2 regions of the Clostridium sp. LS3 genome follow, and region 2 is predicted to be linked to the other one. Evidence: a T-box and tRNA genes for the amino acid it is inferred to sense, from the RefSeq annotation. Region 2 holds a T-box; the other holds one or more tRNA genes.
What was found. A T-box is a leader RNA that pairs with one kind of tRNA and senses whether it is charged. The one in region 2 lies ahead of ACZJV1_RS11435 (valine--tRNA ligase), so its partner is inferred to be a tRNA-Val.
Positions count from the first base shown of each region.

Region 1: it encodes a tRNA-Val, which carries the amino acid that the T-box ahead of ACZJV1_RS11435 (valine--tRNA ligase) is inferred to sense. The anticodon was not compared.

Region 1 covers NZ_CM143921.1:3,933,492-3,941,772, forward strand. Annotated here, with positions in the region: gene ACZJV1_RS18525 (ATP-binding protein) at 1-875, shown strand, start outside; tRNA gene ACZJV1_RS18530 (tRNA-Thr) at 970-1,044, opposite strand; tRNA gene ACZJV1_RS18535 (tRNA-Asp) at 1,074-1,150, opposite strand; tRNA gene ACZJV1_RS18540 (tRNA-Val) at 1,159-1,234, opposite strand; tRNA gene ACZJV1_RS18545 (tRNA-Glu) at 1,240-1,314, opposite strand; tRNA gene ACZJV1_RS18550 (tRNA-Thr) at 1,321-1,395, opposite strand; tRNA gene ACZJV1_RS18555 (tRNA-Asp) at 1,423-1,499, opposite strand; tRNA gene ACZJV1_RS18560 (tRNA-Val) at 1,506-1,581, opposite strand; tRNA gene ACZJV1_RS18565 (tRNA-Glu) at 1,587-1,661, opposite strand; tRNA gene ACZJV1_RS18570 (tRNA-Asp) at 1,687-1,763, opposite strand; tRNA gene ACZJV1_RS18575 (tRNA-Val) at 1,770-1,845, opposite strand; tRNA gene ACZJV1_RS18580 (tRNA-Glu) at 1,851-1,925, opposite strand; gene ACZJV1_RS18585 (BaiN/RdsA family NAD(P)/FAD-dependent oxidoreductase) at 2,255-3,499, shown strand; gene ACZJV1_RS18590 (acyl-[acyl-carrier-protein] thioesterase) at 3,549-4,298, opposite strand; gene ACZJV1_RS18595 (hypothetical protein) at 4,380-5,222, opposite strand; gene ACZJV1_RS18600 (adenylosuccinate synthase) at 5,425-6,714, opposite strand; gene proC (pyrroline-5-carboxylate reductase) at 6,990-7,790, opposite strand; gene ACZJV1_RS18610 (hypothetical protein) at 7,921-8,247, shown strand.
Region 2 covers NZ_CM143921.1:2,428,337-2,436,617, reverse strand. Annotated here, with positions in the region: gene ACZJV1_RS11455 (transglutaminase-like domain-containing protein) at 1-598, shown strand, start outside; gene ACZJV1_RS11450 (tetratricopeptide repeat protein) at 639-995, opposite strand; gene ACZJV1_RS11445 (carbohydrate kinase family protein) at 1,248-2,192, shown strand; gene ACZJV1_RS11440 (CPC_1213 family protein) at 2,290-2,415, shown strand; T-box leader at 2,544-2,771, shown strand; gene ACZJV1_RS11435 (valine--tRNA ligase) at 2,988-5,630, shown strand; gene ACZJV1_RS11430 (hypothetical protein) at 6,002-6,433, opposite strand; gene ACZJV1_RS11425 (ATP-grasp domain-containing protein) at 6,592-7,485, shown strand; gene ACZJV1_RS11420 (ATP-grasp domain-containing protein) at 7,482-8,281, shown strand, end outside; gene ACZJV1_RS11415 (bifunctional folylpolyglutamate synthase/dihydrofolate synthase) at 8,279-8,281, shown strand, end outside.

The DNA.
Region 1 (8,281 bases), 1.5 Mb from region 2:
AATATCCTGAGATTTTACAGCTAGATAATTTAATTCAAAAGAAGTCTTTAAATTTATCTTTGTCTATATTAAAGGGCTTAGATGAGAATTCTTTAAAGAAAATTAAAGAAGAAATAACAGATTTAAGATTTAAAAAATGTGAAGCTTTAGTCTCTAGAGGATATAGTCAAGAATATTTAAGTCTTTATTATAGATGTCCAAAATGTAAAGATGAAGGGTATATTGGAATTAACAAGTGCTCTTGTTATAAGAAAAAGTTAATAGAATTATACTATAAAGACTCTGATTTAGAAGATACCTTAAAAGAAATTAACTTTAATGCTCTTGATATTTCTTTATTTTCTAATCATAAAATAAGTGATGATAAATTTACACCTAGAAAAAATATTGAAAATATTATTCAATATTTAAAAGGAGATTTTATTCATAATTTTAATAATACTAATGATAATATACTATTTTATGGTGATTCTGGAACTGGAAAAACTTTTTTAAGCTGCTGTGTAGCTAAGGAGCTTCTTGATGAAGGATATTTAGTTGTTTACAGGACTATAGATGAGTTAATTAAAAACCTAAGGGATATACGATTTAATGGTAATATGGAATTAGAAAATTTTTTAATTAACTGTGATTTATTAATTATAGATGACTTAGGTGCAGAGCAAATAACTGATTTTTCAGCTACTGAATTTTTTAATCTATTAAATAAAAAATTATTAAAGAAGAAGAAAATGCTAATATCAACAAATTTAACTCTATTTGATATTAGAAAAACATATACGGAAAGAATTTCTTCTAGATTACTTGGTAATTTTAAGTTATATAAGTTTTACGCTGAAGACATAAGAATTCAATTAAATTTAAAAAGAAGATAGGAATTTACTATTCCCATCTTCTTTTATTTTTTATTTATCTTACAAAAATATTTTTTTGCAAAACAAAAAGCTTTGGAAAATATTCCAAAGCTTCTGGAGCTGGCAATAGGAATCGAACCTACAACCTGCTGATTACAAGTCAGCTGCTCTACCGTTGAGCCATGCCAGCACATATTATATATTTCTTATCACTTAAAGTGGCGACTCAGAAGGGGCTCGAACCCTCGACCTCCGGCGTGACAGGCCGGCACTCTAACCAACTGAGCTACTGAGCCAAAATTTATGGTGGAAACAACAGGGATCGAACCTGTGACCCTCTGCTTGTAAGGCAGATGCTCTCCCAGCTGAGCTATGCTTCCATGAATGGTGACTCCTAGGGGAATCGAACCCCTGTTACCACCGTGAAAGGGTGGTGTCTTGACCGCTTGACCAAGGAGCCATATAATGGAGCTGGCAATAGGAATCGAACCTACAACCTGCTGATTACAAGTCAGCTGCTCTACCGTTGAGCCATGCCAGCATTTATTATATATTTATCACTTTAAAGTGGCGACTCAGAAGGGGCTCGAACCCTCGACCTCCGGCGTGACAGGCCGGCACTCTAACCAACTGAGCTACTGAGCCAGATTATGGTGGAAACAACAGGGATCGAACCTGTGACCCTCTGCTTGTAAGGCAGATGCTCTCCCAGCTGAGCTATGCTTCCATGAATGGTGACTCCTAGGGGAATCGAACCCCTGTTACCACCGTGAAAGGGTGGTGTCTTGACCGCTTGACCAAGGAGCCATATTTATTTTGTGTCACTTTAAAGTGGCGACTCAGAAGGGGCTCGAACCCTCGACCTCCGGCGTGACAGGCCGGCACTCTAACCAACTGAGCTACTGAGCCAGATTATGGTGGAAACAACAGGGATCGAACCTGTGACCCTCTGCTTGTAAGGCAGATGCTCTCCCAGCTGAGCTATGCTTCCATAAATGGTGACTCCTAGGGGAATCGAACCCCTGTTACCACCGTGAAAGGGTGGTGTCTTGACCGCTTGACCAAGGAGCCATGTTTGTTTTTAGCTTATTGTTACTCGCTATTCGCTCGGCGAGCACATAAACTATAATACCTAAATTTTAATATAGTGTCAACACTTTTTAACAACTTTTTTTTTTATTTTTAAAATACTTTGATTATCTATATTTTCATACTAGTAATTTAAGACTTTTGTTAGCTTATTTTGATTTTTTAGACACTTTTATATTAATAAAAATATACTGCTTATATTTAAAGTATTTATATACATTCTACCCTTCTAATTTAGTATCCCATATTTGATAAGTTATATTACTATGATAAAATTATATTTATTATATTATTTTAAGGAGATTTTAATTATGATACATCATGATTTAATTATAGTTGGTGGTGGTGCTTCTGGATTAGTCGCTGCAATTACAGCTAAAGATTTTGGCTTAGACGTCGCCATAGTTGAAGGAACTGATAGGATAGGCAAAAAAATTCTTACTACTGGAAATGGAAGATGTAATATATCTAATAGAACTATTTCTTTCCCTTTCCTTTCTTATCATAGTGAAAATACAGGATTTTTTTCTAATGTATTATCTAATTTTAATATAAATGATACAGAAAATTTCTTTTTATCATTAGGTCTTCCAATAATAGAATTACAAAATGGTAAGGTGTATCCTAAGTCACTACAAGCTTCATCAGTTGTAGATATATTAAAATTAGCGTTAGAAGATAGGAATATTCCCTTATACACAAACTGCAAAGTAAAAGATATCCACAAGAAGAAAATGTTTAAATTATCCACAAGCAACGAAGAGAATAAGTTATTCACATGTAATAAATTAATTTTAGCCTGTGGAGGAAAATCTGCAATTAAAACTGGTTCTGATGGCTCTGGATATAATTTAGCTAAATCTCTTGGCCACTCTATAATTAAAACTATTCCTGGGATAGTTCAACTAAAATTAGATAACCCTTATCTAAAATCAATAACAGGAGTAAAATTTGATGGATATGCACTATTACTAGTTGATGGTAACCCTGTAAGAAAAGAGTTTGGAGAAATACTATTTACCGATTATGGTATATCAGGACCTCCAATTTTGCAACTTTCAGGGCATGCTTCAAAGGCATTACTAAAAACAAAAAAAGTTGAAATAGTTGTTGATATGATGCCTAATCAATCACTTAGTGAAGTTGAGGATTTCATAGAAGGCCACTTTGCTATGTTCTCTCATAGGCCAATTATAGATGCTCTTATTGGAATCGTTAATAAAAAATTAATTCCTGCGCTTTTAAAGGAAGCAAATATATTAAATTTACATTCCCCTTGCTATGATTTAGCTTGGGATGAGAAAAAAAGGCTTATTAATTTATTGAAATATTGGAAGTTTAAATGCACCGATACTAATGGATTTAATCAAGCTCAAGTTACTATAGGTGGAGTAGATACTAAAGATGTTAATTCTAAAACATTAGAATCTATATTAGTTGAAAATCTATATTTTTGTGGTGAAATCCTAGATGTAGATGGTGATTGCGGAGGTTTTAATCTTCAATGGGCTTGGAGCTCAGGATGCTTTGTTGCAAAAACAATTGCAAATTCCTAATATAAAATTAAAGGTTAATAAACAGAATTTTTTCTGTTTATTAACCTTTTTAATATTTTCTCCAATGAGCTATTAACTTAGTTAATTCTTTATTATCTAAGGTTTCTATCCTATGTATAGTAGTTAAAGAATCATCCTCTTCCTTTGTAAAACTTGATAATGACTTAATTTCTTCTCCATATTTACATTCCTTTTCAAAAGTAACTTTAATTTCTTCTAACTTATAGTTTTTAACTATATCTTCTGGCAAAGATTCTATAGCCCACTCTACATACTTTGTATTATTTACATGTTTATTAAAGTCTATGTCTGTATATCTGACGCTAAAATTTATTTCATACATTACATCTTTAAGCTTTTCTAACTTAGGTATTTTAACTTCTCCTTCTATGTCTCCCTTTAATCCATATACTTCATATTGTTCTGAAGGTATTCTCATAGTTCTTCTTTTTTCCAAATTAATAAGTAAAAATATAGCATTAGCCTCTACTACTAAATTTCCACTTTCATCTTTTATTTCATACTTTCTTATAGCATAAAACTTTTTAAATCCAACTGGCTCCGTTTTAACTAGAAGTTTTTCTCCATACATAGGATATCTATTAACTTTTACATTATAATTATAAAATACCCAAGTCATATTACTTTCTAATAGTCCTGCCATTCCTGATCCTAATTCTTCTGACTGTTTCGTACCTATATCAGATAAGATATTTAATATTGTTGTTATAGAACATTTTAAATTACTATCTACATCATAATAATGTAATTCATATTCTTTACTATAAGTTTTCCCCACTTTGTTCCTCCTAATTTTAAATTTAAAACTCTGTAATTCTACAGAGTTTATTTAAGTTTATTTAATTCTCAAAACCTTTGTTTATAATATAGGATCTATAAGAATCTCTACCTCTTCATTTCTATCCCATACTAATATATTTAAGTATGCCATTGTATATGCTTGAATTAAAATTTGACCTATAAGGGCTAATATTATTCCTAAAATAGGTATAATATTAACAATTGTTAAAACTATTCCAACTCCAATTGTTATTCCTGATATTGCTGCCAATTTTCCTATAGTTGTCCAGAAGTATCCCTTTTTAAATAAGCTGAAAGTTTCTCCTATAGCTTCAGTAATTGTTAGATCCCTTACTATTAGCATAGAATTAAACAAATATACAATTGGTATCATTATAACTAATATAGCAATAAATAATGGAATTAATATAATTAATCCAATACCTATAGTTAAAAAGGCTAACAATACTGTAACTAAAATCAAGCTTATCATTGCTACAAAAATCATCAAATATAGTAATATATTTAATCCTATTACACTCCACTTTCTTTGCCAAACATATATATTAGCACTTCTCCAGCTTACTTCTTTTCCTTTATTTGCATCATCTAAAATTTTAATAATAACTCCATTCGCATAAAATATTATTAAGCTAGCTATAATAGTTAAAATTAATATTATTAAAATAGTTCCTCCCCCAATAAAAGGAATATCCCTATCAAAATATGAATAAGAATATAAATAAGATATTTTAAGAAAGCTTGATACAGCAATAGCCACTATTGTTCCAATAAGTATTACTGTTGTAGGAAAAATAAATATTCCAATTACTTTTAAAATTTCTAGAATATTATTTTTAGATATATCAAAAGCTTTTGATAGTATTTCAGAAACTGATAAATAACTTCTTTTCTCTTCCACCATTTCACCTCTTTTATATTTTTATAAGTCCATATTAATATATTAACTTAGACTAAAATTATTTACATTATTTTAAATAAATATATTTTTTTATACATTATATTTTATTATACTTAATAGTTTATTTCAAATTATTTGCTATCTTTTATTGAAGTATAAATAAAGAGATTACTACAAAAAATTTATAGTAATCTCTTCTATATTATAATTCTTTTGTTACTCTTATAGTTTGATCTCTTCTTGGACCTACACCAACTATAGATATTTTAGTCTTAGTAAGTTCCTCTATTCTAGATAAATACTTCTTCGCATTTTCTGGTAACTCTTCATAACTTCTAGCCTCAGCCACTTCATCGCCCCAACCTTCAAACTCTTCATAGATTGGTTCACATTTAGCTAAATCTTCTAAGCTTGCTGGAAAATAGTCTATAACCTTATCATTAAACTTATATCCAACACATATTTTTAGTTTTTCTAATCCAGCTAAAGTGTCTATCTTAGTTACACATAAAGAAGTTAACCCTGATACTCTTATTGTAGTCTTTAATATAACAGCATCTAACCATCCACATCTTCTTGATCTACCTGTAGTGACACCATATTCATGTCCTTTTTCTCTTATCCATTCCCCTATTTCATTATCTAATTCTGTTGGGAATGGTCCCTTACCAACTCTTGTAGTATATGCTTTTGCAATACCAACTGCATTTGTTACCATAGTAGGCCCAATTCCTGAACCACTAGCAACTCCACAAGCAGTAGTATTTGATGATGTTACATATGGATATGTACCATAATCTATATCTAGAAGCATTCCTTGCGCTCCTTCAAATAGTACTGTTTTATCTTCTTTTATTTCATCATATAATCTAACAGATGTGTCTTGTACATAAGGTCTTAGTCTTTCTGCTAGCTCTAAATATTCTGAAAGAATCTCATCATAATTTAAAGCGTCTCCACCTAAAACCTTCGTTATGTATTCATTCTTCATTTCTATATTTTCTTTTAATTTTTCTTTTAATATATTTTCATTTATAAGATCACAAATTCTTATTCCACATCTTTCAAACTTATCTGTATAACAAGGTCCTATACCTTTACCAGTTGTTCCTATATCATTTTGTCCTCTTGCTTTTTCCTTTAATTTATCTAAAACTTTGTGATATGGCATTATAACATGTGCTCTATCACTTATTATAAGCTTTTCTGGAGTAACTTTAACTCCCTCACCTTCTAAATAATCTATTTCTGTAAATAAAGCTTTTGGATCTACTACAACACCATTTCCTATAATATTTAATTTATTATCATATAATATTCCTGAAGGGATTAAATGAAGTTTATATTGCTTTTCTCCAACTTCAACAGTGTGCCCCGCATTATTTCCACCTTGAAACCTAACTATTACCTCTGCTTCTTCTGCTAAGTAATCAGTCATTTTACCTTTACCTTCATCTCCCCATTGAGCTCCTAGAACAACAAATGCTGACATTTATATTGCCTCCTTATAAAAAGACTATAAGTCCTTTATTTATAAATTAATTAATATTAATTTCCACCTACCATATTAGCAAAGTAAAAATAAAGTTTCAACCATTTTGCGAATATTTTATTGTATTTTATTTATATAATTCGTGTTAATATTTGTATAATTGTCTATCAATCTTTAGTTTCTATTAAAATGAATTTAATTATTCTACAAAAATAAATTTTCCGAAATATAATTTTTTATAATTAAAGGGAGTAATTCTAATTACTCCCTTTAACTCACATATTGTTATATTTTTCAGCACATACTTCCATAGCTTTTATTACTGAACTTCTAAATCCACTTTTCTCTAATTCCGCTACAGCTTCTATAGTTGTTCCTCCTGGTGAGCAAACCATATCCTTAAGTTCACCTGGATGTTTTCCTGTTTCTAATGCTAATTTTGCTGATCCTAATATACTTTGTTCAGCCATTTTATATGCCTTATTTCTTGGTATCCCAAGCTTTACAGCAGCATCAGCCATAGCTTCTATAAACATAAATATATAGGCTGGCGAAGATCCGCATAAAGCTGTAAATGCATCAAAATATTTTTCTTCTAAAATTTCATATTCCCCAAAATTTCCATAAAGATTGCATATATATTTAAGTTCTTCTTTTCTTAAATTTGAATTTGGACATATAGCAGACATTCCTTCACCTACTAATGCTGGAGTATTTGGCATAGTTTTTACAATTTTATAATCCTTATCTAAGAAATTTTCTATATCTGATATACTTATTCCTGCTGCTATAGATATTATGATAACATCATCCTTTAGAAAGTTTTTAATTTCTTCTATGACTTGCTTATACATATTTGGCTTTACAGCTAAAAATAATATTTCTGACTCTTTTGCTACTTCTATATTACTAAGGGTACATTTTACTTCAAACTCCTTTAATATTTTATCCCTAGATTCTTCACTTCTTGTTGAAATAATTATATCTTTACTGCTTATCTCGTTTGAACTTAAAAGCCCTTTAAGCATTGCTTTTCCCATGTTTCCGCAGCCTATAAATCCTATTTTTTTATTCAATATATTCACCTTCTTATTAAAATCATTGTTAATAATTTTCTTAATTAATTATTATTTATAAAATCCCCCATTATACTCATAGAATAGCTTTATATTATAGTTACAAACTATTTGTAAGGAGGGATTAGTTATGAAAGATAATTTATTGCTTATTGATCTAGAAAGTAAAATAGATAACTTATTAAACTTTAATCCTTTAGAGGAAAATGTAAAACCTATTATTAAATTAGTCAATAAAGATAAGTTTTATGATATCTATATTTATCTTAGAGATTTAACTAAGGAAGAAATTTTAATAAAATATGTAAATAATTTTCTTATATTAAATCTCTCCTTAAAAAATAAAAATAATAAAGTAAATTTAAAAAGAGTATTCTATTTGAAAAATGTAGATATAGACAAAATTAAAAACATCGTTTGCGCTAATTTAATTTACTTTAAAATTCCAAAAATTTAAAATTAAATTTATAAAATAAAGCTATGCATTTGCA
Region 2 (8,281 bases):
TAATTTATTTGATCGTATAAATGGATATAGTACATTAGAAAATATAATGTCTATTAATAAGCCTGTACTATCTTATAATGATTTTAAAGAGTATATTCCATCAAATTCTAATGTAATAGTATATTATAATGGAGTTACATTAGAAGAAGGAATAAAATCATCAGAAGAAATAAACAAAAAGGCTATTGAAATAGTTGGAAATGCTAAAAATGATAGAGAAAAAGCAAAAAGATTATATTCATGGATTGGATCAAATATTAAATATGACTTCTTAAAAGCTGAAAAAGCTTTAGGACCTGAAGGTGTAAGTAATAGTGGAGCAATTGAGGCTTGGAATACAAGAAGTGGAATTTGTTTTGATTATGCTTGTCTTTATGTAGCTATGGCAAAGTCTGTAGGCTTAGGAACAAGGATAGTAACTGGAGAGGCATTTGATGGGCAAAACTATGGACCACATGCTTGGAATCAAGTTTATCTTTCAGATGAAGGAGTTTGGATTAATATAGATCCAACCTTTTATTTAGCAGGAGATTACTTTGACAATAAAGATTTCAATTCAGATCATTTAAATGCTCAAATAGCAGGAGAATGGCTTTAAATTTAGTAAAATTAAAAAGGCTTTTATAACCTATTTAAGATTATAAAGCCTTTTTATTTTTAGACATTATTAAATTTATAGCTTTTTCGCAATCATAGTCAGAATCATCTAGTGACCAGGCTATGTTAAAATAAATAAGGGCTTTTTTGAGTTCTTCTTTCATTGTATAACAATAGGCTAAGTTAAAGAAGTATTTACTTTCTTGCTGCACAGAAAGAGCTTTTTTTATCATTATTATTGCTGAATCAAAATCCTTAAGCTTTATATAACAAACTCCTGCATTATAATAGGAACAAGTTGTACTTTCATCATTTTCAATTGCCCTATTGTAAAATTCAATTGCTTTTTTAAATTCTTTAAGATTATAGTATTTATTACCTTCGTTAAAGTAATTCATTTTTACCTCCAAGGAATATAATTATATGTATTTAAATTATTGACATATAGATAAGCTAATATTCAGTATATGAATATCCAAGGAAAATGTAGCAAGTTTTAGAGAGTTTTAAATAAATAATATAATTAAAGAAGCATAAATAAAAAATAAAATTCGACAAAGTTTGTAAAATTAACTTTATTTTTTTAGCTTTCTCTAATATAATATATTTATGTTTTTTAGTAACGGATTTTAAAGAGCAGGAGAGATGGTATGTATAATAATAATCCTTATATATTAGTATTAGGGGCGTCAATAGTAGATATAATAGGCTTTAGCAGAAAAAAATATAATGGAAGAGATTCTATACCAGGACATATAAAGATATCATTAGGTGGAGTTTGTAGAAACATTGCTGAAAATTTAGCAAGGGTTAATGTTAATACAGAATTTATTTCTATTTTAGGTGGGGATGATCAAGGAAGAAATATTTTAGAAAACTCAGAGCTTATAGGATATAATATGGAACATTCATTAATTTTAGAAAATGAATATACACCTACATATATGGCGATTTTAAATGAAAATGGAGAAATGGAATCTGCAATAGTAGATATGGAAAGTCTTAATAAAATGGAATCTAGCTTTATAAATTCTAGAGCTAATATAATCGAAAATGCAGAATATACTATATTAGATTCAGATAATCCAGAACTTTTAGAGTATATTTTAACTACTTTTAAAGGAAAAACTAAATTTATATTAGATCCTGTATCATCAACAAAGGCAGAAAAAATAAAACATTTAGTAAAATATTTTCATACAATTAAACCAAATAGATTAGAGACAGAGGTTTTATGTGGGTTTAAAATTGAAAGTGACGAAGATTTAAAAAGAGCAGCAGATTACTTCTTATCACTAGGTGTTAAAAATGTATTTATAAGTCTTGATGCAGAGGGTATTTACTATAAGACTTCTAATGAAGAAGGGAAAATAGCTACAAAGGCTGTGGAAGTTAAAAATGTTACAGGTGCAGGAGATTCTTTTGTTGCAGGCGTTGGATATGGATATATGAATAATTTTTCAATTAAGGATACTGTTAAATATGCTATCGCTATGTCAGTAGTTACTATAATCCATGAAGAAACTATTAATCCAAGTATGAGTGAAGAATTTGTTAATGACTTTATAAAAACAATGGAATGGATAGATGGATAAATAATAATTACAAAATTTCACTTTCTTTCTTAGCTTTATATAAAATAAATTAAATTATTTTACATAAGCTAATTATATAAATTTGGAGGTGAAATAAATGAGTAAGAAATCAAAAAATAGTCATAAAAAAAATATAAATCATAATCCTCAAGTGGAAAGTGTCAAGGCAACTTTTGGAGAACCAAAAGCAAAGGAACATAATCCAAAGGATTTTATAATTTAATAAATAGAAGATTTTTTAGGTGCTAAATTTTTATTTAGCACCTCTTTAAATTACTATAATTATTTATTTTTATGAGAATATTGACAAAAATAATAATATGGTATAATATAGCCTTACAAAATCATATAATAAAAGCAATGATAAAGAGGAGTAAGGAATACAAAGTATTAAAAGAGAAAGAAGGTCACCGGCTGAAAGCCTTCTATATAGAGTATCCTGAAGGTAGCTTTTGAGCATCTTTACTGAAATTAAGTAAGTAAAGGCGGCTGTCTTAGTCGTTAATAAATAAAGAGCTTAATATAGAATAATATTTTATATTAAGAAAAAAGGTGGTACCGCGAGTCTTCGTCCTTTTGTGATGAAGGCTTTTTTTATTGCTTAAAATTAAACATTCAAGATTATATTATACTATTTTATTTTGTTTCTAAATTACAAAAGTCAATTTATAGATTAATTATGTGAATCTTAAAGTATGAACCTTCAACTTATACTTAATTGCTATTTACCATTTAGTACATATAATAAAATTTTATTAATTATCTTGAATATATAAAATAAAAGGAGGCAAAAGGATGTCTGAAAAGAAAAACTTAGCAACCACATATAATCCAAAAGAATTCGAAGAAAGAATTTATAAAAATTGGGAAGAAAAAAAATATTTTACATCAATAATTGATAAAAATAAGAAGCCTTTTTCTATAGTTATGCCACCACCAAATATAACAGGAAAGCTTCATTTAGGTCATGCACTTGATAATACACTTCAAGATATGCTTATAAGATTTAAAAGAATGCAAGGATACTGTACTTTATGGTTACCAGGTCAAGACCATGCTTCTATTGCAACTGAAGTTAAAGTTGAAAACGAACTTTTAAAAGAAGGTTTAGTTAAAAAGGAAATGGGAAGAGAAGCTTTCTTAGAGAAGGTTTGGGAATGGTCTGATGAATATAGAGAAACTATAAGAAAACAACTTAAAAAAGTTGGAGTTTCTTGTGATTTCTCTAGAGAAGCTTTTACTATGGATGAAAATTTAAATAAAGCAGTTAGAACTGTTTTTGTTAATCTTTATAAAGAAGGATTAATATATCAAGGAAATAGAATAACTAACTGGTGTCCAAAGTGTACAACAGCTCTTTCAGATGCTGAAATAGAGTATGAAGAAAAAGAAGGAAGTTTTTGGCATATAAATTATCCATTAGCCGATGGTTCAGGAGCTTTAGAGATAGCAACTACAAGACCAGAAACTTTATTAGGAGATACAGCAGTAGCTGTAAATCCAAATGATGATAGATTTAAACATCTTATAGGAAAAACATTAAAATTACCTCTAACAGAGAGGGAGATTCCTATAGTTCCAGATGACTATGTTGATATTGAATTTGGAACTGGTGCTGTTAAAATAACTCCAGCACATGATCCTAACGACTTCCAAGTAGGTCTTAGACATAACTTACCTCAAATAAGAGTTATGGATGATCATGGTGTTATTAATGAGTTAGGTGGAAAGTACCAAGGCTTAGATAGATATGAAGCTAGAAAGCAAATGGTTAGCGATTTAGAAGAACAAGGATTATTAGTTAAGGTTAAACCACATACTCATAATGTAGGAGTACATGATAGATGCAGAACAGTAGTTGAACCTATAATATCAAAGCAATGGTATGTTAAAATGGAATCTTTAGCAAAACCAGCTATAGATGTAGTTAAAAATAATGAAACTAAATTTGTACCAGAAAGATTTGATAAGATATACTTTAACTGGATGGAAAATATTCAAGATTGGTGTATATCAAGACAATTATGGTGGGGACATAGAATTCCAGTTTGGCACTGCACAGATTGTAGAGAAATCATAGTTGAAGTAGATACTCCTACAGTATGTCCTAAGTGTGGATCTAAGCACTTACATCAAGAGGAAGATGTACTAGATACTTGGTTCTCTTCAGCTTTATGGCCTTTCTCAACATTAGGATGGCCTAATAAAACAGATGATTTAGAATATTTTTATCCAACAAACGTATTAGTTACAGGATATGATATTATATTCTTCTGGGTTGCAAGAATGATATTCTCAGGAATAAAAAATATGGATAAAACTCCATTTGATACAGTTTTAATGCATGGTATCATAAGAGATTCTGAGGGTAAAAAGATGAGTAAATCTTTAGGTAATGGGGTTGATCCGTTAGAAGTTATAGATGAATATGGAGCAGATGCTTTAAGATTTATGCTTGTAACAGGTAACTCACCAGGAAATGACATAAGATATATTCCTGAAAGAGTTGAATCTGCTAGAAACTTTGCAAATAAGATGTGGAATGCTTCAAGATTTGTTATGATGAATCTTGATAAAGATATAATGAATAAATATGCTGATTGCAAGGAATATAGTTTAGCAGATAAATGGATACTTTCAAGAATGAATACATTAGTTAAAGAAGTAACTGAAAATATGGAAAAATATGAGCTTGGAATTGCTCTTCAAAAGGTATATGATTTCATGTGGACAGAGTTCTGTGATTGGTATATAGAACTAGTTAAGGGAGTTTTATATGGTGAAGATGAAAAGCAAAAAGGCATAGTTTACAATGTTTTAAATGATGTTCTGCAAACTGGACTTAAGCTATTACATCCTGTAATGCCATTTATAACTGAAGAAATATACACTACTTTAACTGATGGCGAGTCAATAGTAATTTCAAATTGGCCAGAATACAATGAAAGCTTAAATGATGAAAAAGCAGAAAAAGATATGGACTTTATAATTGAAGCTATTAAAGGATTAAGAAATGTAAGAGCTGAAATGAATGTTCCACCATCAAGAAAAGCTAAAGTAATTAGTTATACTACAGATGAATCAAAAGATGCATTCTTATCTGGAGTTCACTATATAGAAAAGCTAGCATCGGCATCTGAAGTATCATTTATAGAAGATAAGTCTATGGTTCCAGAAAATGCAGTATCACTAGTTGTTAAGGGTGGAGAATTATTTATGCCGCTTTTAGATTTAGTAGATAAAGAAAAGGAACTTGAAAGACTAAATAAAGAAAAGAAAAAGCTAGAAGGAGAAGTAGAAAGAATAGATAAGAAATTATCTAACCAAGGCTTCGTAGCTAAAGCACCTCAAGCAGTAATTGATGGTGAAAAAGAAAAGAGAGAAAAATATCAAGAAATGCTAAAAGCAGTTTTAGTTAGAATAGATACTTTAAAATAGGAGATATAATTTTACAATAATAAAATAAAATTCATTGCTATACAACATTAATAGAATTTATTTATTATAAAAAAAGTTGTTTCCAATTTATAGTATTTAGTTTATAATATTTAAGATAAAAGATTTAATAAGATAAAAGGCACTAAAGGCTCTAGCTTAAGCTAGAGCCTTTAGTGTTTAAATGCCTAGGAAAGTATAAAAATTTAAAGTTTTCAAAATGTGATTATAGAAGACTTTTAGTAATTAAATGTGGGAAAGTAGATTTATTTTATACTTTCCTTACCTTCAGTTTGTATGTGGACATATGTAAGTTTACGGTGACTTGGAGTGGAACGACGGAATAAGTAAACTTACATATGTCCACTTTTTTATTAAAACATCTGTAATATAGTATTTGCTAAAGTACTGCTTGGATCTTTTTCAATAACTTCTTCAGCAATTTTTATTGCATCATAAGTTTTTATAAAGTTATTAGGAAGTGTTGAAAAAATAAGAAACCATTCTTTATACTTAAGTTCATCTTTATATTTTAAGGCTTTATTTATATGATTAAATGCTAGGTCTTCATATGACAAAGGTGTCAAAATAATAAAAATAAAATAAGACATTAAATAATGCGAATATGCTAGTTCCTCATAATGTTTTTTGTTTTCAAAAAAATTTATTTTATTAACCAACCAAAAGTAAAAGTTTGTTTGCATATAGTAGTCATAAGATTTAAGTTCAATTAATTTTTCTTCATCTATTTCAAAAATAGAAATTTTATCTAAATTTAATTTTAATGCTTCATTTAAATTATTCATAATAAGCTCCTTCTAGATTATCTATTTATTATTTTAAATTATCTTAATATAAAATACAATTAATATAAAATAATAACATAAGCTTTAATATTGACAAAAAAAATTAAAAGTGATAAAAGTAGGTTAATTAATAAAGAGTAGAAAGAGTGGATATGTCTATGACGGGATGGATAATTTACAATGGAACATTAAATATTTCCAAAATAAATAAGCTTGTAAAATCCTTAGTAATTGAAGCAGAAAAATTAGATATAAAATTAGAGGCAGTTAAAAATACAGAAATAATATCTATGTATAATAATGAAGGTAAAGCTGAACTTTTATATTTAAAGGAGCTGCCTAATCCAAGATTTATCATATTTTGGGATAAAGATGTATTATTAGCAAAACACTTAGAAAAGATGGGATTAAAGGTCTTTAATTCAAGTAAATCAATAGAATATTGTGATCATAAGGGATTAATGCATTTAAAACTTTCTAATAATAAAATCCAAATGCCGCGAACTATATTATCCTCAATGGTTTTTAATTATTCATTAAACAATGAAGATTATTTATTGAAATGTTATGAAGAACTCGGAGAAGATATAATAATAAAAGAATCAAATGGTTCTTTTGGAATGCAGGTATATTTAATAAATAGCAAGGAAGATTTTATTAGAAAAGTTAGTGAGCTAAATAAGAGAAATGTAGACTTTATTATGCAAGAAAATATTAAAAGTAGTTATGGTAGAGATATAAGAGTAAATATAATAGGAAATAAAGTAATAGGGGCTATGCTTAGAAAGTCAGACAAAGACTTTAGAGCAAATATATCTCAAGGCGGAAAGGGAAAGTTGATAGACTTAACTAAGGAACAAGAAGAGCTTGCATTAAAAGCACACAAGGCATTAGGTTTAGATTTTTCAGGAGTAGATTTATTATTTGGAGATAATGATAAGCCTTTATTATGTGAAGTAAATTCAAATCTAAATTTCTTAAGTTTTGAAGAACTTTGGGGAAAAAGCTTTGGAAGAGAAATATTAAAATATATATTAGAGGAATGCTTATGATAAATGGTTTAGTTATATATGATGAGAGAGATGTAGAAAAAAATAAAGGTTATATTAATTGGTTAATAGAAGATGGAAGAAAGTATGATTTAGATTTAAAACTTATTTTAACAAAAGATATTGATTATAAAAAGATAGAAGGAAAATATAAATTTGCTATAAATAGATCTAGAAATTACAATGTAACATATAATTTAGAGTTATTAAGTATTAAAGTTTTTAATAAATATAAGTTTTGTAAATTGGGAAATGACAAATTAGAAGCATATAATTTTATAGAATCTTTAAATATAAGATATCCAAGAATCTATAGATGTTTAGAAGATATTGATAAGAGCAAAAATATAATAGAAAAACCTAAAAATGGACATGGTGGAATAGGTATTAATATACTAAATGAATTTGATAATTTAGATTTTAATAGAAATGTATATCAAGAATTTATTGAAGATTACATAGGAGATATAAGATTTTACATAATAGATAATAAAATAGTTAACTGTGTAATAAGAAAACCACAAAAAAATAATTTTTTATCTAATTTTTCTAAAGGGGGAAATGTAAAGTTATATAATTATTCATCTAAAGAAGAAAAAGTATTAGATAAAATATTAAACAATATAGAAATAGATTTTGGTGGAATTGACTTTTTACTTTTAGAAAATGGTGAAATACTATTTAATGAATTTGAAGATGCAGTTGGTAGTAGGATGTTAAGCTATTTAGGAGTAAATAATACAATAGAATTATTTTTAAATCATATATCAAAAGATCTAAAAGGAATGAGACAGGTATG